4 regions of the Rhodoferax sp. LB1P47 genome follow, and region 4 is predicted to be linked to each of the others. Evidence: predicted binding sites of a transcription regulator. Region 4 holds the regulator's gene; each other region holds the start of a gene.

The links. The regulator sigma-54, encoded in region 4, starts transcription at its own class of promoters, with help from an activator protein. The targets are predictions, from matches to a motif close to TGGCANGNAANCTGCTTT.
Region 1: the regulator sigma-54 is predicted to act here: its motif matches at 2,192-2,209, upstream of nirB (nitrite reductase large subunit NirB).
Region 2: the regulator sigma-54 is predicted to act here: its motif matches at 4,959-4,976, upstream of AC0969_RS14635 (PEP-CTERM sorting domain-containing protein).
Region 3: the regulator sigma-54 is predicted to act here: its motif matches at 2,363-2,380, upstream of AC0969_RS17240 (PEP-CTERM sorting domain-containing protein).

Annotation. Positions count from the first base shown of each region.
Region 1 covers NZ_JBWMAU010000001.1:302,151-309,119, forward strand. Annotated here, with positions in the region: gene nirB (nitrite reductase large subunit NirB) at 1-1,947, opposite strand, end outside; gene hisF (imidazole glycerol phosphate synthase subunit HisF) at 2,394-3,197, opposite strand; gene AC0969_RS01455 (D-hexose-6-phosphate mutarotase) at 3,234-4,082, opposite strand; gene hisA (1-(5-phosphoribosyl)-5-[(5-phosphoribosylamino)methylideneamino]imidazole-4-carboxamide isomerase) at 4,069-4,812, opposite strand; gene hisH (imidazole glycerol phosphate synthase subunit HisH) at 4,955-5,617, opposite strand; gene hisB (imidazoleglycerol-phosphate dehydratase HisB) at 5,678-6,277, opposite strand; gene hisC (histidinol-phosphate transaminase) at 6,274-6,969, opposite strand, start outside.
Region 2 covers NZ_JBWMAU010000013.1:46,853-53,821, forward strand. Annotated here, with positions in the region: gene purT (formate-dependent phosphoribosylglycinamide formyltransferase) at 86-1,288, opposite strand; gene AC0969_RS14625 (ABC transporter substrate-binding protein) at 1,459-2,565, shown strand; gene AC0969_RS14630 (MATE family efflux transporter) at 2,637-3,986, opposite strand; gene AC0969_RS14635 (PEP-CTERM sorting domain-containing protein) at 4,210-4,911, opposite strand; gene AC0969_RS14640 (GMC family oxidoreductase) at 5,089-6,699, opposite strand; gene AC0969_RS14645 (3-hydroxybutyryl-CoA dehydrogenase) at 6,813-6,969, shown strand, end outside.
Region 3 covers NZ_JBWMAU010000019.1:43,650-50,618, forward strand. Annotated here, with positions in the region: gene AC0969_RS17230 (ZIP family metal transporter) at 1-204, shown strand, start outside; gene mutL (DNA mismatch repair endonuclease MutL) at 360-2,234, shown strand; gene AC0969_RS17240 (PEP-CTERM sorting domain-containing protein) at 2,451-2,987, shown strand; gene AC0969_RS17245 (hypothetical protein) at 3,061-3,438, shown strand; gene AC0969_RS17250 (CapA family protein) at 3,438-4,400, shown strand; gene miaA (tRNA (adenosine(37)-N6)-dimethylallyltransferase MiaA) at 4,390-5,337, shown strand; gene AC0969_RS17260 (ABC transporter ATP-binding protein) at 5,334-5,981, shown strand; gene AC0969_RS17265 (ATP-binding protein) at 6,179-6,969, opposite strand, start outside.
Region 4 covers NZ_JBWMAU010000006.1:24,527-31,495, reverse strand. Annotated here, with positions in the region: gene argS (arginine--tRNA ligase) at 1-1,229, shown strand, start outside; gene AC0969_RS09060 (SPOR domain-containing protein) at 1,238-1,930, shown strand; gene AC0969_RS09055 (thiol:disulfide interchange protein DsbA/DsbL) at 1,994-2,647, shown strand; gene lptA (lipopolysaccharide transport periplasmic protein LptA) at 2,756-3,370, shown strand; gene lptB (LPS export ABC transporter ATP-binding protein) at 3,367-4,131, shown strand; gene AC0969_RS09040 (RNA polymerase factor sigma-54) at 4,139-5,716, shown strand; gene AC0969_RS09035 (THUMP domain-containing class I SAM-dependent RNA methyltransferase) at 5,831-6,969, shown strand, end outside.

The sequences.
Region 1 (6,969 bases), on a different contig from region 4:
GTCGCCCACGCCGTAGCGGCACCAGGTCGAACCCACGCAGCTCTTCACCGTGCGCAGCGACTTGCCGTAGGCGTGGCCCGACTCGAAGCCCGCGTCGATCAACTCTTCCCAGATGGGTGGCAACTGCTCGACGCGGGCGCCGAACAAATCGACCCGCTGGCCGCCGGTGATCTTGGTGTACAGGTTGTACTTCTTGGCCACCTGGCCCACGGCGATCAGGCCGTCGGGCGTGACCTCGCCACCCGGCATGCGCGGCACCACCGAGTAGGTGCCGTCTTTCTGGATGTTGCCCAGGTAGTAGTCGTTGCTGTCTTGCAGACCGGCCAGGTCTTTTTTCAGCACAAACTCGTTCCAGCAGGATGCCAGCACGCTGGCCGCCACCGGCTTGCAGATGTCGCAGCCCAGGCCGGTGCCGTGCTTGGCCATCAGCTCGTCAAAGCTATGGATGTTGCCCACGCGCACCAGGTGGTAGATCTCTTGGCGCGAGTACGCAAAGTGCTCGCAGATGTTGTTGTTGACGGCCATGCCCAGGCGTTTCATCTCGAACTTCATCACCTGGGTGACCAGGGGCACGCAGCCGCCACAGGTGGCACCGGCCTTGGTACAGGCCTTGATCTCGGCAATGGTGCAAGCACCCCCCCCCACGGCGGCACAGATGCCCGCCTTGCTGACGTTGTTGCAGGAGCAGATCTGGGCGGTGTCGGGCAGCGCCTCCACCCCCAGACCAGGCTTGGCTTTACCGTCGCTGGACGGGAAGATCAAAAATTCAGGATCAGCAGGCAGTGTGATGCCGTTCAGCGCCATTTGCAGCAGCGTGCCGTACTCGGTCGCGTCGCCAATCAGCACCGCGCCCAGCAGTTGCTTGCCGTCTTCGCTGATGACGATTTTTTTGTAGATCTGGCGCAGCTCGTCCACGTACTGGCAGCTGCGGCTCTTGGGGGTGCGGCCGTGGGCGTCGCCAATGCTGGCCACGTCCACGCCCATCAGCTTGAGCTTGGTGCTCATGTCGGCACCGGTAAAAGCGGCATCGGCATCGCCTGCAATCTGGCGGGCCACCACGCGGGCCATCTCGTAGCCTGGGGCTACCAGGCCAAAGGTCTGCTCGTTCCACGCAGCGCATTCGCCGATGGCGTAGACATCGTGGTCGCTGGTGCGGCAGGCGTTGTCGATCACCACGCCACCGCGTGGACCAATGGCCAGGGCGCATTGGCGGGCCAGGTCGTCACGCGGGCGGATACCGGCGGAGAACACGATCATGTCGGTCTCCAGGTGCGTGCCGTCGGCAAACACCATGCGGTGGCGGGCTGTGGCACCGTCGGTGATCTCTTGGGTGTTGCGCCCGGTGTGTACGTGCAAGCCCAGTTCTTCGATCTTGGCACGCAACACACGGCCACCGCCTTCGTCTACCTGCACGGTCATCAAGCGGGGGGCAAATTCAACCACGTGGGCTTCCAGGCCCATGTCGCACAAGGCCTTGGCGCATTCCAGGCCCAGCAGGCCGCCGCCCACCACCACGCCGGTTTTCGACTTTTTACCGGATGCCGTCATGGCCTCCAGGTCTTCGATGGTGCGGTAAACGTGGATGTGTTCGCGGTCGCGCCCGGGCAGCGGTGGCACGAAGGGGTTGGAGCCGGTGGCCAGCACCAGCTTGTCGTAGGCCAGCACTTCACCTTCCAGGGTGGTCACGGTTTTGGCGATACGGTCGACCGAGGCCGCACGTGCGGCCAGGCGCAATTGAAAGCCGGTGCGCTCGAAAAAGCCGGGTTCGACCAAAGACAGGTCGTCGGCCGTTTTGCCGCTAAAGAATTCGGAGAGGTGCACGCGGTCGTAAGCCGGACGGGGCTCTTCGCACAACACCGTGACCTCGACGTGGGTCATGCCGGTCTCGGCCAGACTCTCAAGGAACTTGTGGCCCACCATGCCGTGGCCAACTAAAACTATTTTCATCATGTTTGCTTATCCTGCAATTAGCCCGGGGCACGCCGCAGGATGCAGGTACGTCGCAGCGGGCCACGGCTTGGGCCGTAGACATACGCTGCAACGCACCCTCCGCGAAACCACGGGTGTGGGTTGGAACTACCTGGCGATCGGCCCCTAAAAGCAAAGGGCCTTGTATCGTTGGGGGGTTCCGCCTTCATTAGCGGAGGGAACTATCACTCCGCAGGCAGCTTTACCGGCGGACGATCAGTAACAAGCAGTATCCATGCCAGCCATTCACACGGCCTAGCGTGCGGCTTTTGGCGGCCCTAGGGTGGGCACACCCCATTGCGGTGCAAATCATCCCCAATTTGGGGCATGGAGCCCCAAAGCCTCCATTTACCGCAAAAAATGCAGTTGCTATTTTTTAGATAGCTACTAGCGCACAGCCTATATGCGCTAGAGTCGTATTTTCTTTAAGAAATGCGGACGGGGATGCCACGCTCGGCCATACGCGCTTTGGCCTGGCCCACGGTGTATTCGCCGTAGTGGAAGATGCTGGCGGCCAACACCGCGTCGGCACCGCCCAGGCTCACGCCGTCGGCCAGGTGGTCGAGGTTGCCAACGCCGCCAGAGGCAATCACCGGCACGCTGATGGCGTCACTCACGGCGCGGGTCAGGGCCAGGTCGAAGCCGGATTTGGTGCCGTCGCGGTCCATGCTGGTGAGCAAAATTTCGCCCGCACCGCGCCGCGCCATCTCGGTGGCCCAGACCACGGCATCCAGGCCGGTGTTTTTGCGGCCACCGTGGCTGTACACGTCCCAGCCGGGGCCAATGGGCACGCCCGCAGGCGTTAAGCGTTGCGCGTCTTCCGCGCTGCGGCGCTTGGCATCAATGGCGACCACGATGGCCTGCGCGCCGTATTTGGCGGACGCGGCCTCGATCACCTCCGGGTTGCTGATGGCCGCCGAGTTGAAGCTGACTTTGTCGGCCCCGGAGTTGAGCAACCGCCGCACGTCTTCCACGGTGCGCACGCCGCCGCCCACGGTCAGCGGGATGAAGACCTGCGAGGCCACGGCTTCGATGATGTGCAGGATCAGGTCGCGGCCATCGCTGGTGGCAGTGATGTCCAGAAAGGTCAGCTCGTCCGCGCCCTGGTCGTTGTAACGGGCGGCGATTTCTACCGGGTCACCGGCATCGCGCAGCTCGACAAAATTGATGCCTTTGACAACCCGGCCGCCGGTCACGTCCAGGCAAGGGATGATGCGTTTGGCCAGCATGGCGGTTTCCAAAAAGAAGAGATTAGTCGGCGGAAATTAATCGGGAATGACAACGATCAGGCGCTGCCAGCCGGTCCACTCGGCACCCGCTGCCAGGGTGATAGGCGTATTGACGTGCGCCGCCTCCACGCAGACCATGTGCTTGAAGCCATCAAACGGCATATCGGCAATGGCCGCGCATTTGGTCGGGCCGGGGTTCCACACCACCGTCTCGGCCAGCTCCAGGCCTTGGTCGATGCGCAGTTGCACGGGGCCATCTACCAAGGTCAGCGGCTCGGCTGCAGCTTGGTACACGCGGTCTACCTCGCCTTCAAAAATCACCACGTCGGTTTCCAGCCGATCGGTTTGGGCCACATCGTCCCAATAGGGCTGTCCGGCCAAGCCGCGCAGATCCAGGCCGGGCAGGTCTTGCACCCGCAAGTAGGTGTGCAAGGCCAGGGCGAAGTCCAGCGGCTGCTCGCCGGTGTTCTGCACCGTAAAGCCCAGCTCTAGTGCGGCGGGGGCCAGGTCGATGCGCAGAGTGGCGGTGAAAGCGTGCGGCCAGAGGGCCAGCGTGGCGGGGCTGCTGTGCAGTTGCAGCTCTAGCCAGCCTTCGCCGCTACCCGATTCCGTCCACGCCGACGTGCGGGCGAAGCCGTGTTTGGGCAAGGAGCCGCGCATATTGAACTGCGGAAAGCAAATCGGCACGCCGCCACGGATGGCGGTCTGGCCGTCGAACACGGCTTCGGGGCTGAGGTAGAGCCGCTCGACCCCGCCGCTAGTCCAGGACAGCACGTGCGCGCCATGCAGCGCGACCAGCACTGCGTCGCCATTGGCGAGTTGCAGGCGCAGGCAGGCTTGGTTTTGGAAGACTTCGGGGCGGGCCTGCAACTCAGACATCGCCATAGTTGTCGGCGCGCTCTTGGGCCGAGGTGAAGTCGAGGTCGCCGGTGTAGATGGCGCGGCCGCAGATCACGCCTTCAACGCCTTCGCCCTCCACCTCCAGCAGGCGCTCGATGTCGGCGATATTGCTGAGGCCACCCGAGGCGATGACCGGGGTGTGCAGTGCCTGGGCCAGCTTGACGGTGGCTTCGATGTTGATGCCGGTGAGCATGCCGTCGCGGCCAATGTCGGTGTAGATGAAGGATTCCACGCCGTAGTCCTGGAACCTCTTGGCCAGATCCACCACTTCGTGCCCAGTGATCTTGCTCCAGCCGTCGGTGGCCACCTTGCCGTCTTTGGCATCCAGGCCGACGATGATGTGGCCGCCGAATGCAGTGCACGCGTCTTGCAAAAAGCCGGGGTTTTTGACCGCTGCCGTGCCGATGATGACGTAGCGCAGGCCGGCGTCGAGGTAGCGCTCAATGGTGTCCAGGTCGCGGATACCGCCGCCGAGCTGCACGTCAATCTCGCCGCCCACCTCTTTGAGGATCTTGCGGATGGCCATTTCGTTTTTGGGCTTGCCCGCAAACGCGCCGTTCAGGTCCACCAGATGCAGGCGGCGCGCGCCCTTATCGACCCAGCTGCGGGCCATGGCGGCGGGGTCTTCGCCGAAGGTGGTGGATTGGTCCATGTCGCCTTGTTTGAGGCGGACGCAGAAGCCGTCTTTCAGATCGATCGCAGGAATGAGAAGCATGGTGCCGTGAACAGCGGGTTGGTAAATGAAGAAAAAATAGGTTCCGTCTTTAGTTCAATCCGAGATTAGGCGCAAAGCCGCAGGCAGTACAGAGGTACGACAAGGCGAAGCAACGACATATCGGATTGAAATAGAGACGGAATCAAGGAGACCAGTGCAAAAAGTTGCGGTAGAGGGCTAAGCCGTGCTCCGCGCTCTTCTCTGGGTGGAATTGTGTCGCAAAAATATTATCACGTGCAACCGCCGCGCTAAACGCTGCGCCGTACTCCGTCAAGCCCGCGCTGTGGCGCGCATCCGACGGATCAGCATAAAAGCTGTGCACAAAATAGAAGTAACTGTTGTCCGGCACCTCGCCCCACACCGGGTGGCGCTGGCCACCGTGGACTTGCTGCTGCACCTGGTTCCAGCCCATTTGCGGCACTTTGAAGCGGCTGCCGTCGGCTTGCAAGCGACCCGCCAGATCGAAACGGCGCACCGTGCCGGGGATCAAGCCCAGGCCAGGGGTGTCTTGCTCTTCGCTGTGGTCCAGCAGCATCTGCATGCCCACGCACACGCCCATCAGCGGCTTGTTGCGGGCGGCATCCAGCACGGCTTCTTTCAGGCCCGAATCGGCCAGCTCGCGCATGCAATCACGCATGGCACCTTGGCCGGGCAGCACCACGCGCTCGGCGGCGAACACGTCTTCAGGGTTAGAGGTGACGACCACGGTGTACCCGCTGGCAGCCGCCACGTGCTGCACTGCTTGCGATACCGAGAACAGGTTGCCCATGCCGTAGTCCACTACGGCGACGGTTTTATTTGCTATCAATTTAGTAGCTGCTTGCGCAGGTTTTATATGCGGTAGAGGCCAATTTTACTTAAAACTTTACAGAGAGCCTTTGGTCGATGGGATCATGCCCACCGAGCGCGGGTCCAGCTCCAGCGCAGAGCGCAGGGCGCGGGCGAAGGCCTTGAACACGGTCTCGGCCTGGTGGTGCGCGTTCACGCCCTTTAGGTTGTCGATGTGCAGGGTGACAAACGCGTGGTTGGCAAAGCCCTGGAAGAATTCGTAGGTGAGCTGGCTGTCGAAGCCGCCGATCATGCCGCTGGTGAAGGGCACGTGCATTTCCAGGCCGGGGCGGCCCGAGAAGTCGATCACCACGCGGCTCAGCGCCTCGTCCAGCGGCACGTAGGCGTGGCCATAGCGGCGGATGCCCTTTTTGTCGCCTACCGCCTTGTGTACGGCCTGGCCCAGGGTGATGCCCACGTCTTCCACGGTGTGGTGGCCGTCGATGTGCAGGTCGCCCAGGCAATGGATGTCCAGATCGATCAGGCCGTGGCGGGCGATCTGGTCCAGCATGTGGTCGAAGAAGCCGATGCCGGTGTGCAAGGTGGATTTGCCCGTGCCGTCCAGGTTGAGCTTGACGGTGATTTGGGTTTCGGCCGTATTGCGGCTGACTTCGGCGGTGCGTTGGGTCGTGGTCATAGTGATGTTTGAAAGGCGGCCAGCATGCGCAAATTCTCTTCGGCGGTGCCGATGGTGATGCGCACGCAGTTAAGCAGCAAGGGGTGCATTTTAGAAACGTTCTTAACCAGCACGCCCTGGGCTTGCATGCCTGCAAAAGTTTTGGCCGCATCGGGCACGCGCACCAGCAGCATATTTGCGTCGCTGGGCCACACCTTGACACCCGGCAACACCCCTATTGCTACCGAAACAATAGCACGCTGCGCACGTATATCCTGCGCCTGGGCCGCAAACTCCTCTAAATGCGCCAAGGCAAACAGCGCGCATTCGCAGTTCAGCACGCTGACGTTGTAGGGCGGGCGCACCTTGTCGATCTCGGCCACCAGCGCCTGCGGGCCGATCAAATAGCCCAGCCGTACACCGGCCAGGCCGAACTTGCTCAGCGTGCGCATCAGCAGCAAGTGGGGGTGGCGCGTCAATCTATCCAGGTAGGTTTTGCTGGAAAACGGCTGGTAAGCCTCGTCAATCACCACCAGGCCGGGCGCGGCATCGATGATCTGCTCGATGGCAGCGTCATCCCACAGATTCGCCGTGGGGTTGTTCGGGTAGGCCAGGTAGACGATGGCGGGCTGGTGCTGCTGGATGGCGGCCAGCATGGCGGGTGTGTCCAGCTCAAAATCGGCCGTCAATGGCACGCCGACGAAGTTCAGGCC
Region 2 (6,969 bases), on a different contig from region 4:
CCCGGCAGAGCCGGTTCCACGGGTTCTTGGACGACGAACCGTTGTGCTCGTTATGGGGTGGTATGCCGTGGCGCTGCATGGGGTTTTATGCGGTGCGGGGCTTGACCAGCGCGGCGGCCTGCTTGGCGTGGGTGCGGGCCACTTCCACATCGGCATCAAAGGCCAGCGCCACGCCCATGCGGCGCTTCACAAAGCTCTCGGGCTTGCCGAACAGGCGGATGTCGGTGTTGGGCACGCGCAGCGCCTCGGCCACACCGTCAAACACAATGCCCTGCGCATCCACGCCGCCATAGATCACCGCGCTGGCACCGGGCGACTTGAGCGCGGTGTTCACCGGCAGGCCCAGGATGGCGCGGGCGTGCAGTTCAAACTCGTTTTGCCACTGGGTACACAGCGTGACCATGCCGGTGTCGTGCGGGCGTGGGCTGACCTCGCTGAACCACACATCGTCGCCTTTCACGAACAGTTCTACGCCGAACAGGCCTTGGCCGCCCAGGTTGTCGGTCACGGCCTTGGCGATGTCGCGCGCGCGTTGCAGTGCGGCCGACGGCATGGGGTGCGGCTGCCAGCTTTCCACATAGTCGCCGCTGACCTGGATGTGGCCGATGGGCTCGCAGAAGTGGGTTTCCACCGCGCCATCCGCGCCCAGGGCGCGCACGGTGAGCAGGGTGATTTCGTAGTCAAAGTCGATAAAGCCTTCCACGATGACGCGGCCGTGGCTGACGCGGCCACCGGCCATCGCATAGTCCCAGGCGGTCTTCACATCGGCCGGGCCGCTGATCTTGCTTTGGCCCTTGCCGGAGCTGCTCATCACCGGTTTGACGATGCAGGGGTAGCCAATTTTGCTGTCCACTGCGGCTTGCAGCTCGGCCAGCGAATCGCAGAACACGTAGGGGCTGGTCGGCAGGCCCAGTGTTTCGGCTGCCAGGCGGCGGATGCCCTCGCGGTCCATGGTCAGGCGGGCGGCGCGGGCAGTAGGGATCACGCGCACCGTGCCCGCCGCCTCCAGCTCTTCCAGCATGGGGGTGGCGATGGCCTCGATCTCGGGCACCACCAGGTGCGGGCGCTCGGCTTCGATCAGGGCCTTGAGCTGGGCCGGGTCGCTCATGGTGATGGTGCGGGCGTGGTGCGCCACCTGCTGGCCGGGGGCGTTGGCGTAGCGGTCTACGGCAATGGTTTCCACGCCCAGGCGTTGCAGGGCGATCAGGACTTCTTTGCCTAACTCGCCGGAGCCGAGCAGCATGACTTTGGTTGCAGAGGGAGACAGGGGGGTGCCGAAAGTGGTCATGGGAGAGGGCGCGCAGAGCGCCAGATAAGTGTGCCGAAGGGTGGGAATTTACCGCATGCTGCGGGCGCACCGGTTTGGGATAAGGCTTGCGTGCAGTCCGGAACTTGTGTCTTCTTGTAACTTTGTGGCCCAATGGCGGGCGGTTTAACCATCCACCCAAAAAATTAAACATGAAGACAACTCACTCAATGGCTATTGCCGTGCTGCTGGCCACAGCTGGTCTGGCAGCCCAGGCGCAGATTTTGATCGGGCAGACCAGCGGATTTACCGGCGCGGTGGCGGCGGGGGTCAAGGAGACGCTGGCGGGGGCCATGCTGCACTTTGACCGCGTCAACGCCAAGGGCGGTGTGGGCGGCCAAAAAATTGAGCTGCTGTCGATGGACGACAAGTTCGACCCCGCGCTGGCCGCTGAAAACGCCCGCGAGCTGATCGAAAAGAAAAACGTTGTGGCCTTATTTCTGACCCGTGGCACACCCCACACCGAGGCCATCCTGCCCTGGCTGGAGAAACACCGCGTGCCCCTGGTCGGGCCCTCGACCGGGGCGATGGTGCTGCACCAACCGCTGAAAAAATATGTTTTCAATGTGCGCGCCCCCTACCAGCGCGAGGCCGAGAAAGCCATTACCCACCAGGCCAGCATCGGGCTGGTGAAGATCGCCGTGATCTACACCGACGACAGCTTTGGCGAAGACGCCCTCATCGGGGCGAAAAAAGGTTTGCAAAAGGCCAAGCTGGAGCCAGTGGGCTTGTACAAGTTTGACCGCAACAAGCCTGATTTTTCGGGCATCGTGCCCGAGGTGGTGAAGGCCGGTGCCCAGTCGGTGCTGCTGGTGGCCTCGGGCACGAATGCGGTGGCGGCCATCCAGGCGCTGCGGGCAGCAGGCAGCGCGGCGCAGTACGTCACCTTGTCCAACAATGCCACGGCGGGCTTTGTGAGCAGCCTGGGAGCCCAGGCCCGGGGGGTGATCGTGAGCCAGGTGTTTCCCCAGTCCCTGTCGTATGGGCTGGTCAAGGAGCTGACCGATGCCGCCCATGCAAAAGGGCTGACCGATATCAGCCCGGCCATGCTGGAAGGTTTTACGGCCGCCAAGGTGTTGGTCGAAGCCCTGCGCCGCACGACCGGCAAACCCACCCGCGCCAGCCTGCAAGCCGCGCTAGAGGGGATGGACAAGTTTGACCTGGGTGGGCTGGAGATTGGCTTTAGCCCCAGCGACCATTCCGGGCTGGACTTTTCCGACCTGTCGATCATCGGGGCCAACGGCAAGTTCCAGCGCTAGCTTTAGATGCTATTAATAGAATAGCTACTAACGCATTTGCTATATGCGCTAATGGCCTATTTCTTATAAATTTATCGCCTACGCACCCGGCGCTGTGCACTGCGCGCATGGGGCAGCCAGCCGTGCCAGTGCCAGCGCGCCCACATCAGCAGGCCGCGCACCCATTCGTCGGCGGCGTAGGCGATGAAGATGCCGGGCAGGCCGAAGCGGTGGCCCAGAAAGTACGAGCCGCAGCCCAGCACCAGCGCGAACGAGCCCAGGCTGGCGGCCACCGGGTAGATCACATCGCCGGTGGCCCGCAGTGCGCCCGTGACGATCAGGTTGAAAGCCCGGCCACTCTCCAGCAGCACGGCAATCCACAGCAGGGTTTGCGCCGCATCAATCACCTGCGGGTCTTTGGTGAATACGCGCATCAGCCACGGAGCTGCCAGCGCCGCCAGTACGGCCATGCTGCCCGAGGCCATCAGCCCATTGCGCAGACCCTTGCGCACCAGCGCATGCGCCTGGCTGAACTGGCCCGCGCCCACCAGCCGCCCAACCATGATTTCGCAGGCCCAACCAATCGCCAGGCTGATCAGCAGCACGTAACGCAGCAGTTGCAAGGTATAGGCATGGGTGGCCAGTGCCACCACGCCCAGCCGTGCAGCCCCGGCCAGCGACACCATGAAGGCGGCGCGGTAGCCCAGCTCGGCACTGGCCCCCGGTACGCCGATGCGCAGCACCGGCCCCAGCACGCGCCATTGCAGCACCCACCAGTGGCGGGCGGTGGGCACCAGGGCCATGCGCTTGCGCCACAGCACCAGGTGCAGCCCCAGGCCCACGGCGCGGCTGACCAGCAGCGCCACCGCAAAACCGTACAGGCCCAGCCCTTCCCACGGGCCCACGCCTAGCATCAGCGGCACGGCCAGCGCCAGGTGGGTGCAGTGCATCACCACCATCACCTTGAGCGAATCGCGCACATGCAGATGCGCCCGCAGGATGGCGGCCATGGTGAGGTTGTAGCCGTCCAGCAGCGCGGCCGGGGCCAGTAGCTGGATGTAGGGTCCGGCCAGCGGCAAGATTTCTGCGGGGGCGTTCAGCACATCCAGAATCCAGTCGTTGCCCAGCACCAGCACAGCCACCACCAGCAGCCCCGCCCAGGTACACGCTCCCAGGCCCGCCAGCGCGGTGCGCCGCACCTGTTCCACCTGCTGGCCGCCCAGTAGTTGGGTAATCACCACGCCCATGCCGATGGCCAGCACCCGGAAGATGACGTACAGCGTTTCCAGCACCTGGTTGGCCAGCCCCAGGCTGCCGGCCGCACCGTCTGACGTGTGCGAGGCCAGCCACAGCCCGGCAATGATGACGGTGTAACCGAGCAAGAATTCGCCAAAGATGGGGCCAGCGATGGCGTTGAGCCGGGGGCGTTCTGGGAGGTGCATGGGGCGTGCAAATAGGGGACACACACCGGGGCGCAACGCGCTGCCCAGACGATGGCGTATAGCCATGATAGAGCAGCCCCCGCTCTGTATAGGCACCTGCTGCAAGAAAAATAGCGTACAAAAAAGGGTGCCCTAAGCACCCTTTTTTTGTTCCCCATTCACGTAAAACAACTTTCAAAGGTCGGGGTGCTCTGCACCCGAGTCCATGCAAGTTGGCAGGCGATCAGGCTTGCTTTTGACGCTTGCGGGCCGCCACCATGCCGACCAGAGCCATACCGACCAACAGCAGCGAGGCGGGCTCGGGCACGTTGTTGGTGCTGGCCAGCAAGCCCACTTGGCGCAGGTTGTTGCCCACATATTGCAGGTAGTCGGTGGTTGCAATATCGGTGATGCCGATGAACAGGGAGTGGCCTGCATTCACCAGGTTGGTGAACTGGAATTCGATGTCGTTGCTGCCTTCGTGCAGGATCATCTGGGCATTGATGCCGCCGCTGCCGTTGCCATATTCGCTGCCGCTCCAGTTCAGGATGAATTCGCGGGAACCAACTGCACCGGAGGTGACTGCCGTTACGCTGGTGATCCAGTCCATCCAACCCAGGGAAATGCTGTTCGACATGCCAGGGGCCGTGCCGTTGCAGCAATAGGCCCCTGCATTGCTGGACGAAAAGCCCACCAAGCCGTTGGTGGACACCCACAGGGAGTTGTAGCTGTTGCCAAAAAAGTTGAAGCTAAACGGCAAGGCCACATTGGACGCTGCGTCGTCGTCACCACTCACGATGTTGGTGGCACCAGCCATGTTGCGCTGGTCGTAGCTAGTGGTGGTACCGGTGTAACCAAAGCTGTCGGTACTGGTCCAGGGCGTAGCGGATGCCGAGAAGGTTGTCAAAGCCAAAGCCAGCATGCCGAAGAGATTGCGAAATTTCATGGGGGTTTTTATATATGTAAATTTGGAACACGGGGAACATGTAACAAATAGCAAACAATGTGCCACAAATGTAAGTTATTGTTTCCAATGGGTATTTAGAAAAATAAGTAACGAAGCAGTAACAAGTTGTAATTAATACCGACACATCGGACGGAAATAAGTCACAGTTTTTGACCTTCACCCCGACCTAGGCAGCGCATCCTCGCGCAACATATCTGCGGCCTTTTCAGCCAGCATGGTGGTGGCCGCCGTGGTGTTGGCGCTGACGATGCGCGGCATGATGGACGCGTCCACCACCCGCAGCCCGGCCATGCCGTGGACCCGCAGGCGGGCATCCACTACATCCTGGTGTTCCCCATTTCCCCCAGGGCCCATGCGGCAACTGCCCACCGGGTGGTACACCGTGTCGGCGGTCTCGCGCAGAAAAAGTTCCAGTGCTACGTCGCTTTGGGCCTGGGCCGAACGCTCGCGCCCGCCCCAGGCTGCCAGTGCGGGCTGGGCGCAGATGCGCCGTACCTGATGGAACCCGCGCCGCAGCCGTTCCATATCTTCCAATGCGCCCAGAAAGTTGGGGTCGATCCGGGGCGGGGCCAACGGGTCTTTGCCGTTCAGGCGCACGCTGCCCCGGCTGGCCGGTTGCAGCACGCAGATGTGCACCGAGTAGCCGTGGCCCCACAGCGTCTTGCGGCCATGGTCGGCCAGTTGGGCGGGTACAAAGTGCAGTTGCAGGTCGGGTTGGGGCTCGTCGGGCTGGCTTTTGAGGAAGCCCCCGGCTTCGGCCAGGTTGCTGGTCAGCAGGCCACTGCGGTCGCGCCGCCAGTCCCGCACGCCCTGGGCGATGCGGGCGATGCCGCCAGGGGATATGCCCCATACATCCTGCGACTGCGCGGTTTTCACCACCTGCACCACGTCCACATGGTCGTGCAGATGCTGGCCCACGCCGGGCAGGTGGTGCACGGTGGCGATGCCATTGGCCAGCAGCTGCGCGTGGTCGCCAATGCCGGACAGCATCAGCAGCTGCGGCGACTGCAAGGCCCCGGCGCACAGCAGCACCTCACCCTGGGTGCGCAGCTGTTTCAACAGTCCGTCCTGCATGAATTCCACGCCCACGGCGCGGCGGTTTTGGGTCAGGATGCGGGTGGTATGGGCCCCGGTAAACACCTGCAAATTAGGCCGCGCCAGGTGGGGCGTGAGGTAGGCCTTGGCTGCGCTACAGCGCTCGCCGTCTTTTTGCATTACCTGGTACAGGCCCACGCCCTCTTGGCCTGCGCCGTTGAAGTCGCTGTTGGCGGCAAACCCGGCCTGCATGGCAGCCTGTACAAAGGCCTGGCTGGCAGGGTTGGGGCTTGGCAGATCGGTGACGTGCAGCGGGCCGTCGGCCCCGTGCCAGGCATCCGCACCCCGGCTATTGCGCTCGGCCTTTTTGAAATACGGCAGCACATCGGCATAACCCCAGCCGGGGTTGCCCTGGGCCGCCCAGAAGTCGAAATCCGCAGGCTGGCCGCGCGTGTAGACCATCGCATTGACGGAGCTGCTGCCGCCCAGCACCCGGCCCCGGGGCTGGTAGCCGCAGCGTCCGTTCAGCCCCGGTTGCGGCACAGTGTGGAAGCGCCAGTGCACTTGGCCGGTGCGCGCCAGCAGCGCGATGCCCGAGGGGCACTGCACCAGGGCGCTGTGGTCGCTGGGGCCGGATTCCAGCAGGGCTACGTGAATGGATGGATCTTCACTGAGCCGCCCGGCCAGCACGCAGCCCGCTGCGCCTGCGCCGATGATGATGTAGTCGAACATAAGGGCTGTAAGGAGAGACGCGGATGACCGCTTTATGATGTTTGTTGCAGAGCGACCTTACCGCACCTCCCACTCATTTTTACCGCCTGGAGTCCCCAATGAGCAGCAGCATTTTGAAAATAGAGACCGTCGGCATCGTCGGCGCAGGCACCATGGGCAACGGCATCGCGCAGACCTGCGCAGCGGCGGGCTTGCAGGTGGTGATGGTGGACATCAGCGACGAGGCGGTGGCCAAGGGCCTGGCCACCATCGCGGGCAGCCTGGACCGGT
Region 3 (6,969 bases), on a different contig from region 4:
GGCGCGGTACTGGGCGCGGTTGCCATCAGCCAGTCGGCCAGCCTGCTGCCCTGGGGCCTGGGCTTTGCCGCCGGGGCCATGCTGTTCGTCATCAGCCACGAAATCATCCCCGAGTCGCACCGCAAAGGCCATGAAGCCTGGGCCACCGGCGGGTTGATGCTGGGCTTTGTGCTGATGATGGTGCTGGACACCGCCTTGGCGTAAATGCACCCTGCCTTCCTCCCTCCCCGCCGGGGGAGGGCCGGGGTGGGGGCCTGCCTTATTTATATGTTTTAGGCCTCTAGCGCATATACCACCTTCGCAAGTAGCTATTTAATTCATAGCAAACCACCTACCGCCACGCAACCTAAAATCACCGGGTGAACGCCCCCATCCCTACCCCTCCCCGCCCTGAGCCCCCTCCTCGCCGCGCCATCCGCGAGCTGCCCGATGAACTCATCAGCCAAATCGCCGCTGGCGAAGTGGTCGAGCGCCCCGCCTCGGTGGTGCGCGAGCTGGTCGATAACGCGCTGGATGCCGGGGCCACGCAGGTCACCCTGCGCCTGCTGGCCGGGGGCGTGCGGCTGATTGCGGTGGAAGACGACGGCGGCGGCATCCCGATGGAAGAGCTGCCCATCGCCCTCAAACGCCACGCCACCAGCAAAATCCGCGACCTGCGCGAGCTGGAATCGGTGGGCACGATGGGCTTTCGGGGTGAGGCGCTGGCTGCTATCAACTCCATAGCTGACATGGCAATATCTTCTAGGGCTAGCGGCCAAGCCAGCGCCTTTTTGCTGGATGGCCGCAGCGGCGAACTCAAGCCCGTGGCCCGCAGCACCGGCACCACGGTGGAGGTGAAAGAGCTGTTCTTCAGCACCCCGGCGCGGCGCAAATTTCTCAAGACCGATGCCACCGAACTGGCCCACTGCATCGAGGCCGTGCGACGCCACGCCCTGGCCCGGCCCGACGTGGGCTTTGCCATCTGGCACGAGGGCAAGCTGGTCGAACAATGGCGTGCCTGCCCTGCCCCCAACAACATCGACGCCATCAGCGAACGCCTGCGCGACGTGCTGGGCGACGACTTCAAAGACAAATCGGTGGCGGTGGACTACCTGAGCAGCATGCGCGATGACGGTGGCCAAGCGGTGCGCGTGTGGGGCCGGGTGGGCATACCCGACGCCGCCCGCGCCCGGCCCGACCAGCAATTTGCCTACGTGAACGGCCGCTTTGTGCGCGACAAGGTCATCACCCACGCCGCCCGCAGCGCCTACGAAGACGTGCTGCACGGCCAGCGCCAGCCGATCTACGCGCTGTATGTAGAAATCGACCCGACGCGGGTGGACGTAAACGTGCACCCCACCAAGATCGAAGTGCGCTTTCGCGACAGCCGCGAAGTGCACCAGGCCGTGCGCCGCGCGGTGGACGCCGCCCTGGCGGCTCCGCGTGCGGCAGCGGCACTGGCAGCCCCGGCATCGACTGCACCTGCGTCCGAAATATTTAAAGAAAATAGGCCGCTAGCGCATATGCTACCTGCGCAAGCAGCTATGCAATTTATAGCGCCCATCAGCACACACCGCGTGTCGGACATGGAGGCGCTGTGGCCGATCCAGCCCGCAGCCGCCGTGCGCCCAGCAGAACCCGCGCCCGCGCAGCCCTTGCCCGCCACCGAAGTCTGGCCCCTGGGCCGCGCCATCGCCCAGCTGCAAGGCATCTACATCCTGGCCGAAAACGCGCAGGGCCTGGTGATTGTGGACATGCACGCCGCCCACGAACGCATCGTCTACGAGCGGCTAAAAACCCAAATGGTGGATACCCGCATCACCAGCCAGCCACTGCTGATCCCGGTGACCTTTGCCGCCACGCCGCAAGAGGTGGCCACCGCCGAAGCCCACTTCGACACCCTGGCCACGCTGGGCCTGGAGATCACCCCGTTCTCGCCCAAAACCCTGGCCGTGCGGGCCGTGCCGACCACCCTGGTACAAGGCAACGCCACCGAGCTGGCCCGCAGCGTGCTGGCCGAACTGGCCCAGCACGAAGCCAGCACCGTGATCCAGCGCGCCCAGAACGAACTGCTGGGCACGATGGCCTGCCACGGCGCGGTGCGGGCGAACCGCCGTTTGACGATGGAGGAAATGAACGCCCTGCTGCGCCAGATGGAAACCACCGACCGCTCCGACCAGTGCAACCACGGGCGGCCCACCTGGCGGCAGATCAGCATCAAGGAGCTGGACGCCTTGTTCATGCGCGGGCGTTAAAAAGCCCTTGCGGCAACGCCCCCTGCAACTGTAAATACCCGGATGCAGGCGGGCAATTTATGTCGGATTTTTTTACATTCAATTTGTAAGAAGTCTGTAACACATTGATTTAAAAAGAGTCCGCCCCTTGGCACGCTTTCTGCTTTTTACAAATTGTTGCAATAATTATTGCAGCAAGTTCACTACCAAAGTGACTTCCATCCATCGCAGGAAAAAATGATCAAGTCCATCCGTTCCATCGCCATGACCCTGGCACTCGTGTCTGGCTTTTGCGCACAAGCCACGCCCGTCACCTACAACTTCTCGGAAACGGTTACAGGCACCGGCGGCGTTATCACGGGCACGTTTACCGGCGAAGCCAATGGCAACCTCATCACCAACCTGAGCAATGTGTCCGTCAGCTACAACGGCACCGCGTTTCTCGGCACGCTGTTTACGGCGGCATTTAGCAACAACAACATCGGCTGGTATGACGGTGCCGTAGCTTCATTTGACGGCACAGAAAATAACTTTCTGTTCATCAACTCCGACATCTTGAATGGTGACTACAGCTATACCGACTACATCTATTCCATCGCAGGCCACCTCAGCGTCGTAGCTTCTGAAAATCAAGGCATTAGCACTCAATTTATCGCCAGCGACTGGTCGGTCACCGCCGCCAACGCCGTACCCGAGCCAGAAAGCCTGGCCTTGGTGGGCTTAGGCTTGGTGGGCATGTGGGTGGTACGCCGCAAAAATCGCATCCAGGCATAAAGCCCCACACCCTAAAAACAACCGCCTTCGGGCGGTTTTTTTATTTCCAAAAACATTGATAGACAATCTGTCCATGAAACGATTGCTACTCTTGGCCGCACTCACCGGCAACCTCGCCCAGGCCGACACCGTGGCCTGCCATGTCAGCTACGGCGGGGAAACCGAGGTCATTAGCGCCCAGCCCACCGCCACGCCTTACACCGTAGCGCCGGTGTCCATCGGCTCGTACTTTATGTTCCGCCTGGTGGTTGAGCGCAACCACGCCATCAAGCTCTACACCTACGCCGACCGCGAGCCGCCGCAAGGCGCGGTGCTGCTGCACCAGGCCGACTACCTGTATCCACCCACTCCATCCTCTGGAAATGGCCGCTACGGCTTCACCGGGCTGCAACGCGTGTATGAGCCCATCCGCGACGGCGAACTCTATTACTGGTGTGGCTGGACAAAATGATGAAAAACACCCTGCTGACCGCGCTGCTGTGCCTACCTTTGCTGGCCCACAGCGCCCCCCCGTCCATAGAAATTATCTTTGGCGGCGACGTGATGCTGGACGACGGCCCGGGCCGCCTGATCGCGGCGGGCGGCGACCCGTTGGCCCCGATTGCAGAAATTTTAAAAAGTGCCGACGTGGCCATTGGCAACCTGGAAACCTCCATCGCCCGCCCCACCTCCGGCACGCCGCTGGACAACAAGATCTACACCTTCCGCGCTGCGCCCAACACCGTCAACGTATTGAAAGGCCGCTTCCACGCGATGTCGGTGGCCAACAACCACAGCGGCGACTTTGGCCGCGAGGCCTTCATGGAAACGCTAGGCCACCTGCGCACGGCGGGCATTGCGGCCTTTGGCGGCGGTGCCAACCTCACCGAGGCGCACAAGCCGTACTGGATTGAAAAAAACGGCATCCGCATCGCCGTGCTGGGCTACGACGAATTCAAGCCCCGCTCCTTCGAGGCCGGGGCCACCTGGCCCGGCGTGGCCTGGAGCGAAGACAGCCACGTGGTGGCCGATATCCGCGCCGCCCGCGCCGCCGGAGCCGATGTGGTGATTCCGTTCATGCACTGGGGTTGGGAGAACGAGCCAGGGCCCAACCAGCGGCAACGCGACCTGGCCAAACTGATGGTGCAAGCCGGGGCCGATGCCGTGGTGGGCGGCCACCCACACGTTACCCAGGGGGCCGACCTGGTGCTAGGCAAGCCGGTCATCTGGAGCCTGGGCAACCTGGTGTTTGACGGTTTTGAGTCACCTCCGGCCAAGCTGGGCTGGCTGCTGCGCATGACGGTGGACAAACGCGGCATCCGCAGCTGGAGCACAGTGGCGGTGCGCATGGACGCCGATGGCACCCCCACGCCCGACCCCGCCACCCGCACGCCCTGCGGCGCACGCGGCAAGGCACTGCGCCATGCCTGCTGAACGCCTGCCCCGCTGCATCGCCCTGGCGGGCCCCACGGCATCTGGCAAAACCGCAGCTGCCCTGGCCATTGCACAACGCTGGCCGGTGGAAATCATCAGCGTCGATTCGGCCCTGGTCTACCGGGGCATGGACATCGGCACCGCCAAACCCAGCGCCGCCGAGCTGGACCAGGCGCCGCACCACCTGATCAACATCCGCGACCCGTTGCAAGCCTACAGCGCCGCCGAATTTGTGGCGGATGCCGAGCGCCTGCTGCATGAGATCACCGCCCGGGGCCACCTGCCGCTGCTGGTGGGCGGCACCATGCTGTACTTCAAGGCGCTGTTTGACGGCATCGACCCCATGCCGGGTGCCGACACGGCCCTGCGCGCCGCCATCGAGGCCGAGGCCGCTGTGGCTGGTTGGCCCGCCATGCATGCCCAGCTGGCCCTGGTAGACCCGCCCACCGCCGCCCGCCTGCAACCGATGGACACCCAGCGCATCCAGCGTGCGCTAGAGGTGTACCGCGCCTCCGGCCAGCCCTTGTCCAGCTTCCATGCTACAAAAGACATAGCTGCTAGCGCACACAGAATAAGCGCTACCACCCTTATTTCCTTAGAACCCTTTGAGCGCGCTTGGCTGCACGCGCGCATCGCCCTGCGCTTTGACCAGATGCTGGCCGGGGGTTTTATGGACGAAATGCTGGCCCTGCGCGCCCGTGGCGACCTGTACCCCGACCTGCCCAGCATGCGCTGCGTAGGCTACCGCCAAGCCTGGGAGGCATTGGACGGCACGCTGCCCATGCTGGAGCTGCGCGACCGGGGCATCTTCGCCACACGCCAGCTGGCCAAGCGCCAGGTGACCTGGCTGCGCAGCATGCCGCAGCGCCATATCGTGGCCTGTGATTCGCCGGATGCGCTGCAACAGGTGCTGGCGCGGGTAGAGGCATCCCTATGAGCCTGCGCATTGAGAACCTAAGCAAACGCTACGGCGACAGCAGCGTGTTTTCCAACGTCTCGCTGCACGTGCAGCCCGGTGAATTCGTCGCCATCATCGGTGAATCCGGCGTGGGCAAATCCACCCTGCTCAACTGCATGGCCGGGCTGGACAGCTGGGACAGCGGCACGGTCCACATCGGCGGCGTAGATTTAGGCAGCCTCAGCGACGACCAGCGCGCCCTGCTGCGGCGCAAACACGTGGGCTTTGTGTTCCAGGCCTTCCACGTTTTGCCGCACCTGGACGTGGCGCAAAACGTGGCCCTGCCGCTGATGCTGCTGGGGCAGCCCGACGATGCGCGGGTACAAAGCCTGTTGGCCGACGTGGGCTTGGCGGGTTTGGGCCAACGCCTGCCCCAGCAGCTCAGCGGTGGCCAGCTCCAGCGCGTGGCCATCGCCCGCGCCCTGGTGCACCGCCCAGCCCTGCTGCTGGCGGATGAGCCCACCGGCAACCTCGACCCCACCACAGCAGCCAAGGTGATGGATGCCCTGCTGGCCCAAACCCGGGCCCAAGGCGCGGCCCTGGTGCTGGTCACGCATTCGCAAGCCGCAGCCGCCCGGGCGGACCGGGTGGTACAGCTGCGGGTGGATGGAATATTTACATAAAACAGGCCGCTAGCGCATATAGAAACTGCGCATGCAGCTATACATACAATAGCAAAAAAACTTACCATCTCACCATCAGCCAGAACGCACACCGTCCAGAAACACCGCAGAACTGGCTTTGCCAGGCTGCTGGTGTTGCCCCCTGCAAGGGGGGTGGCGAAAAGCGCTTGCGCTGTAGCCTGGGGGTGCGCTAGTAGTCAGTAGGTGGTTTCGGCGTTCAGGCTCTGCCGCGCAGGCAGGTAAATGCGGAAGATGGCACCGCCCTCGGTGGCGTTGTCGGCCCGGATGCTGCCGCCGTGGGCATCGATGATCTTCTTGCAGATGGCCAGGCCCAGGCCGGTGCCGCCCGAACCATCTTTGCGAATGCTGGACTGCACGAAGGCTTCGAAGATTTTTTCCAGCTCGGCCACCGGTATGCCCGTGCCCTGGTCGCGCACACTGATGCAGATGCGCCGGTCTTCGGTGATGTGGCCTTGCACCCGGAGTTCGCCGCCCATCGGCGACACCTTGATGGCATTGGCCGCGATATTGCGCACCACCTGCTGGAAGCGCACCGGGTCCACCTTGGCGATCAGCGGCTGCTTACCCAGTTGGTAGACCAGCTGGATGTGCTTGGCATCCAGCAGCGGGCTCAGTTCGTGCAGCACGCCCTGCACCAGCCCGCGCAGGTCGGCCCGCTCCAGGGTGATGGCACCGACCGAGCTTTCGATCTTGGCCACGTCCAGCAAATCGTTTACCAGCGCCAGCATGCGCCCGCCCGAGGCATTGATGTCGGTGAACATGGCATGCAGCTTGGGGTGCTCGCTGCCGCGCAGCATGCCCAGCTCGGAAAACCCCAGAATGGATTGCAGCGGCGTGCGCAGCTCGTGGCTGATGTTGGCAATGAACTCGGACTTGGCCCGCGACGATTCCTCGGCGGCGGTACGGGCATCGTCCTTGGCGCGCTCGGCTGCGCGGAATTCGCTCACGTCCATCATGCTGCTGAGCA
Region 4 (6,969 bases):
GGGACGTGTACCGCGAGTTTTATTACAACGACGCAGGCGTGCAGATCGGCACCCTGGCCACCAGCACGCAACTGCGCGCCCAAGGTTTTAAGCCGGGCGATACCTGCTGGCCCACCGATCCCGACAACCCGGTTAGCAAGAATTTCTACAACGGTGAGTACATCGCCGACATTGCCAACGACTTCTTGGCCCAAAAGTCTGTCAAAGCCGACGACCGTGAAGTCACCGCCTCCGGGGACATAGCTGACTTGAACTCGATCCGTGAATTTGCCGTGGCCTATCTGCGCCGCGAGCAGGATCTGGATTTGCAGGCCTTCCAGGTGAAGTTCGACAATTTCTACCTCGAAACCAGTCTGTACACCAGCGGACGGGTCGATGCCACCGTGCAGTTGCTGCAAGACGCAGGCAAGACCTATGAGCAAGACGGCGCGCTGTGGCTGCAGTCCACCGACTACGGTGACGACAAAAACCGTGTGATGCGCAAGACCGACGGCAGCTACACCTACTTTGTGCCGGATGTGGCCTACCACATCGCCAAATGGCAGCGCGGCTTCACCAAGGTGGTCAACATCCAGGGCACCGACCACCACGGCACCATCGCCCGCGTGCGCGCCGGTTTGCAGGCCGCCAACGTGGGCATTCCACTGGGCTACCCCGACTACGTGCTGCACACGATGGTGCGGGTGGTCAAGGGCGGTGAAGAGGTCAAGATCAGCAAGCGCGCTGGCAGCTACGTCACCCTGCGTGACGTGATCGACTGGACCAGCAAAGATGCCGTGCGCTTTTTCCTGCTGAGCCGCAAGCCCGATACCGAATACACCTTCGACATCGACCTGGCGCTGGCCAAGAACAACGACAACCCGGTCTACTACGTGCAGTACGCCCATGCCCGCATCTGCAAAATGCTGCGCGACTGGGCTGGCGATGTGGCCAGCCTGCAAGGCGTGGACCTGTCCAGCCTGCTGGTGCCGCAGGCCCAAACCCTGATGCTGCAACTGGCCAAGTATCCCGAAATGTTGACCAGTGCGACCGAAACCTTCGCCCCGCACGACGTGACCTTCTACCTGCGCGAACTGGCCGCCAACCTGCATAGCTACTACGACGCAGAGCGCGTGCTGGTGGACGACGAAGTGCTCAAACGGGCCCGCCTGGCCCTGGTCGCCGCATGCGCCCAGGTACTACACAATGGTTTGGCGGTGCTCGGGGTGAGTGCCCCTGAAAAAATGTAATTGAGCGTATGAAAAAACAAAAGCAAACCGGCGGCACCATCATCGGCTTCATCGTCGGGGTGGTGGTGGGCCTGGGGTCGGCGCTGGCGGTGGCGGTGTACGTCACCAAAGTGCCGGTGCCCTTCATGAACGGAAAAACCCAGGCCAACAGCGCCGACCACGACGCGGCCGAAAGCCAGAAGAACAAAGACTGGGACCCCAATACCCCGCTGCATGGCAAAAACCCGGTGCGCCCCGTGGCCCCCGCGCCGATCGCCATGCCCGAGGCAGCGCCCGAGCCGGAACCCCTGGTGGTGGCCCCCGCGCCCCTGCCCGCGACCCCTCCGGCGTCGGCGGCCTCCAAGCCGCTCACCCCCAAACCCGAGCCCAAGCCCGCCACCAGCGCCGACCCCTTGGGCGATTTGGCCAAAGCCAAGGCCAAGGCCACCCCCACCACGGCCCCGGTGCTGGCCCCTACCGCCGAGCCTTTCGAGTACTTTGTGCAGGCCGGAGCCTTTCGCAGCACCGAAGACGCCGAAGCCCAGCGTGCCAAGCTGGCCATGATGGGTATGGAGGCACGGGTGACCGAGCGCGAACAGGCGGGCCGCACGGTCTACCGCGTCCGCATGGGGCCGTACGCCAAGCGTGACGATGCCGAGCGCGCCAAAGACAAGCTGGAAAACGCCGGAGGCGACACCACCCTGGTGCGCGTGCAGCGTTGATGCTGTGGTGCTGAACTTTTTGCCTCAAGCCCCCCTCTGACCCCCCACAAGGAGTGATTTGCAATGAAACGTCGTGAGTTTTCGCTGACCTCAGCCAGTGTGCTGACCGGATCGGCCCTGGCTATTTCGCCCATCGGCAGCGCATTCGCCCAGGGCAAACCGCCCGTGGCGGGCACCGACTACCTGGTGCTGGACAAGCCTGCGCCCACCGAAGCCCCGGCGGGCAAGGTGGAGGTGATCGAGTTCTTCTGGTATGCCTGCTCGCATTGCTTTGCGTTTGAGCCTGCGCTGTCCGCCTGGCTCAAGAAGCTGCCCAAGAACGTGGCTTTCCGTCGCGTGCCGGTGGTGTTCCAGGACAGTTTCATCCCGCCGCAAAAGCTCTACTACACGCTGGAGGCGATGGGCCAGCTAGAGGCGCTGCACAGCAAAGTGTTCAATGCCATCCATGTTGAGCGCCAAAAGCTCGACAAAGACAATCTGGTGATCGACTGGGCCGCCAAGCAGGGCCTGGACAAAGCCAAGTTCGTGGAAACCTACAACTCGTTCTCGGTGACCACCAAGGTGCGTAAAGCCGCGCAATTGCAGCAGGCCTACAACGTGGCCGGTGTGCCGGCAATGGGTGTGGCCGGACGTTTCTACACCGACGGCACGCAAGCCCAGTCGATGGAGCGCGGCCTGACGATCGTGGACTACTTGGTGGCACAGCAGAAAACCTGAAGTCGCCGGTTGCTGCTGAACCGAGGCCCGCTTTTGCGGGCTTTTTTCTGGGCGAATCAAATCGACCACGGCACGACCGGTACAATCATTTGCAAGATTCGTGCCTCTATGAAAAAAGCCTACCCCACCCTCCTATTCTTGCTGCTGTGCGCCTGTGCGGGCGGTTCTGCCTGGGCTGAAAAAGCCGATCGCCTCAAGCCCATGAACATCGAATCCGATGCCATGCGCTACGACGATCTGAAGCAAACCAATGTGTTCACCGGCCGCGTGGTGATGAGCAAGGGCAGTATCGTCATCCGGGGCGGGCGGGTGGATGTGCGCCAGGATGCCGAGGGCAACCAGACCGGCATCGTGACCGCCGAGCCCGGCAAGCTGGCCTACTTCAAGCAAAAGCGCGACGGTGTGGATGAATACATCGAAGGCGAGGGCGAAACCATCCTCTACAACAGCAAGCTGGACAACGTGCGTTTCATCAAGCGTGCCGTGATGCGCCGCTTGCTGGGTAGCAAGGTCAACGACGAAGTCACCGGCGGGGTCATCGTGTATGACAACACCACCGACGTATTTACCGTAGACAACGGCAACTCCGCCAACGACCCTGGCGGCCAGAACGGCCGGGTTCGTGCCATGTTGACCCCCAAGGTGACGGCCCCAGCCGCTGCTGCCAGCGCCACCAGCCCCGCGCTGCGCTCCAGTACCACGCTAGAGGGCGCGCAGAAGTGAGCGGCCCGGTTGCCGTGGCAGAAAGCCGCCTGGAAGCCCGCCATCTGCAAAAAGCCTACGGCAGCCGTAAAGTCGTCAAAGACGTGACCCTGGCGGTCAAAAAAGGCGAAGTGGTCGGGCTGCTGGGCCCCAACGGCGCAGGTAAAACCACCTCGTTCTACATGATTGTGGGCCTGGTGCGGGCCGATGGCGGCAGCATTTCCATCGACGGCCAGCCGGTTGAGCACATGCCGATCCACCGCCGTTCGCGCCTGGGCCTGAGCTATTTGCCGCAAGAGGCCTCGATTTTCCGCAAGCTCACGGTGGAAGAAAACGTGCGCGCCGTGCTGGAGCTGCAACACGACGAGCAGGGCAAGTCGCTGACCAAACCGGTGATCGAAGCCCGCCTCACCGCCTTGCTGGAAGACCTGCGGGTCGAACACCTGCGCGACTCCTCGGCGATGGCCCTGTCCGGGGGCGAGCGCCGCCGGGTCGAGATTGCCCGCGCCCTGGCCACCCAGCCGCGCTTCATCCTGCTGGACGAACCGTTTGCCGGTATCGACCCGATTGCGGTGATCGAGATCCAGCGCATCATCGGCTTCCTGAAGTCGCGCGGCATTGGTGTGTTGATCACCGACCACAACGTGCGCGAAACCCTGGGTATTTGCGACCACGCCTACATCATCAGCGACGGCAACGTGCTGGCCGAAGGTACGCCGTCCGAGATCGTCGACAACGCCGATGTGCGGCGCGTCTACCTCGGCGAGCACTTCCGTATGTGATCGCACGATGAAGCAAGGCCTCTCCCTACGCGTTTCCCAGCACCTGGCGCTCACGCCCCAGTTACAACAGTCCATCCGTCTTTTGCAGCTGTCCACCCTGGAACTCAGCCAGGAAGTGGACCAGATGCTGGACGATAACCCGTTTCTGGAGCGCAACCTGGACGACGCGCCGCGCGAAGAGTTTGGTTTGGCCCAGTCCGACACCCCCGTCAGCGCGGGTGACCGCGAAACCGAGTCTGCTCCTACTTCTGTAGCTGAATACGCAGGTGAATCCAGCGCTGAAGCCTCAAATGACTCTGAAACCCCACTCACCGGTGGCGACGACACCAGCTGGGACGGCGACGGCAGCTCTGAGATCAGGCCCGACGACAGCGAGTGGGGCGGCGACGCACCCGCCCGCCACAACAACCTGGGCGAAGAAGGCGAGGCCGATGCCACCGAGCTGGCCCGCAACCAGGAGTCGCTGACCAGCTTTCTGCACCGCCAGGCCTTGGCGTTGCGCCTGGGCGAGGTGGACCAGGCGGCGCTGCGCTTTTTGATCGAATCGCTGAACGACGACGGCTACCTGGAAGACGACCTGGCCACCCTGGCCCAAGGCCTGTCGGGTGGCGACTCGGAAGCGCAGGAGGAACTGGTACACCGCTTCACCGTCGCTCTGGGCCTGTTGCAAAGCCTGGAACCGCCGGGGGTGGGGGCAACCCATCTGGGCGAATGCCTGCTGCTGCAACTCAAGGCTTTGAAGGCCACCCTGGGCGACGACCCGGTGCGCAAAACCGCGCTGCGCATCTGCCGCCAGCCGATGGACCTGCTGGCCCGGCGCGATGTGAAGCGCCTGTGCCAGCTGTGCCACGCCAGTGATGCCGACATCAAAGCCGCGATTGCCATGATTGCCCGGCTGGAGCCCAAGCCCGGCCGCCGCTTTGTGGACGTGGAGCGCAACATCGTGGTGCCCGACGTGATTGTTGCCAAAGTGGGGCGTGGCGCCAATACCAAGTTTCGGGTGGCGCTGAACCCCGAGGTGATGCCGCGCTTGCGGGTGCACGACATCTATGCCAACGCGCTGCGCCTGCACAAGGGCGGTGGTAAGGACTCCTCGAACAACGCCGCACTCCAGCAGCGCCTGCAAGAAGCCCGCTGGTTCATCAAGAACATCCAGCAGCGCTTCGACACCATCCTGCGGGTCAGCAACGCCATCGTGGAGCGGCAAAAGAACTTCTTCAGCCACGGTGCGCTGGCCATGCGCCCGCTGGTGCTGCGCGAGATTGCCGACGAGCTGGGCCTGCACGAATCCACCATCAGCCGCGTCACCACCGCCAAGTACATGGCCACGCCGTACGGCACGTTTGAGCTGAAATACTTCTTCGGCTCGTCGCTCGGCACCGAGACCGGCGGCAACGCCTCCAGTACGGCGGTGCGCGCTCTGATCAAGCAGTTCGTCGCCTCCGAAGATCTGAAAAAACCGTTGAGCGACAGCCAGTTGTCGGACATGCTGAAAGAGCAAGGCATTGAATGCGCCCGCCGCACGGTCGCCAAATACCGCGAAGCCCTGCGGATTGCGCCGACGAATTTGCGCAAGGCGCTGTAACGGGCATCCGATCGGCGTGTGCTGTGCCAGCGCCAAAGCGCTCCTGGCGCCCCCTATGGGATACTCCACGCCTCCCAGCGGACCCGCTCCGCGTCCCACTTTGGCACCGATCCCATGAACCAACTCCAATTATTTTTACCCTGCGCCGCTGGCGTGGAAGAGCTGCTGGCCGAAGAGGTACACGCAATTACGGGCTTGCAGGGCGAGGATTTGCGCTCGCACCGGGGTGGCGTGCTGGTGCGCTCGTCGTGGCGCGACGCGATGCGGCTCAATTTGCACAGCCGCCTGGCGCAGCGGGTGCTGATCGAACTGTCCAGCACGCCCTACCGCACGGAGCAAGACCTGTACGAGGCGGCGAGCAACGTGGCCTGGGAGATTTGGTTCACGCCCAGCCAGAGCTTCAAGGTGGAAGTCACTGCGCAGCACAGCCCGCTGACCTCGCTGAACTTTGCTGCCCTGAAGGTCAAGGACGCGGTGGCCGACCGCTTCCGTTTTAAGACCGGCGTACGCCCCGATGTGAACGTGCAGTGGCCCGATGCCCGCATCTACCTGCACCTGACCACCGAGCACGCCACCATCTACATCGACACCTCGGGCGACGCGCTGTTCAAACGCGGCTGGCGCGAAGACAAGGGCGATGCCCCGCTGAAAGAAACCCTGGCCGCCGCCATGATTGCCGCCAGCGGCTGGGACGGCACCACGCCCTTCTACGACCCCTGCTGCGGCAGCGGCACCATTGCCATCGAGGCCGCGCAGATCGCCTGCAACATCGCCCCGGGCAGCCTGCGCCGCTTTGGTTTCGAGAAACTGCTGCCGTTCCAGCCCCATGTGTGGTCGGCCATCCAAGACCAGGCGGCCGAGGCCGAGCACGAGCCGGAGACGCAGATTTTTGGCAGCGATGTGGCCCACCGCATGGTCGATTTCGCCACCCGCAACGCCGAGCGCGCGGGGGTCACGGGCGTGGTCGAATTCCGGGGTGGCGATGCCTTGCAGCGTATGCCCCCAGCGCCATCCGGCGTGATGCTGCTGAACCCACCCTACGGCGAGCGGATCGAAGTGGCCGGTGTGGCCGGGCGGCGTGAGGCGGCGCAGACCGAAGACGGCGGCAGCGATTTCTTTCCCCAGTTGGCCACCCACTGGAAGCGCAACTACGCTGGCTGGACGGGCTGGGTGCTCACCCCCGACCTGAAGCTGCCCAACAAAATGCGCCTGAAAGAATCGCGCCGCGTACCGATGTGGAACGGCCCCATTGA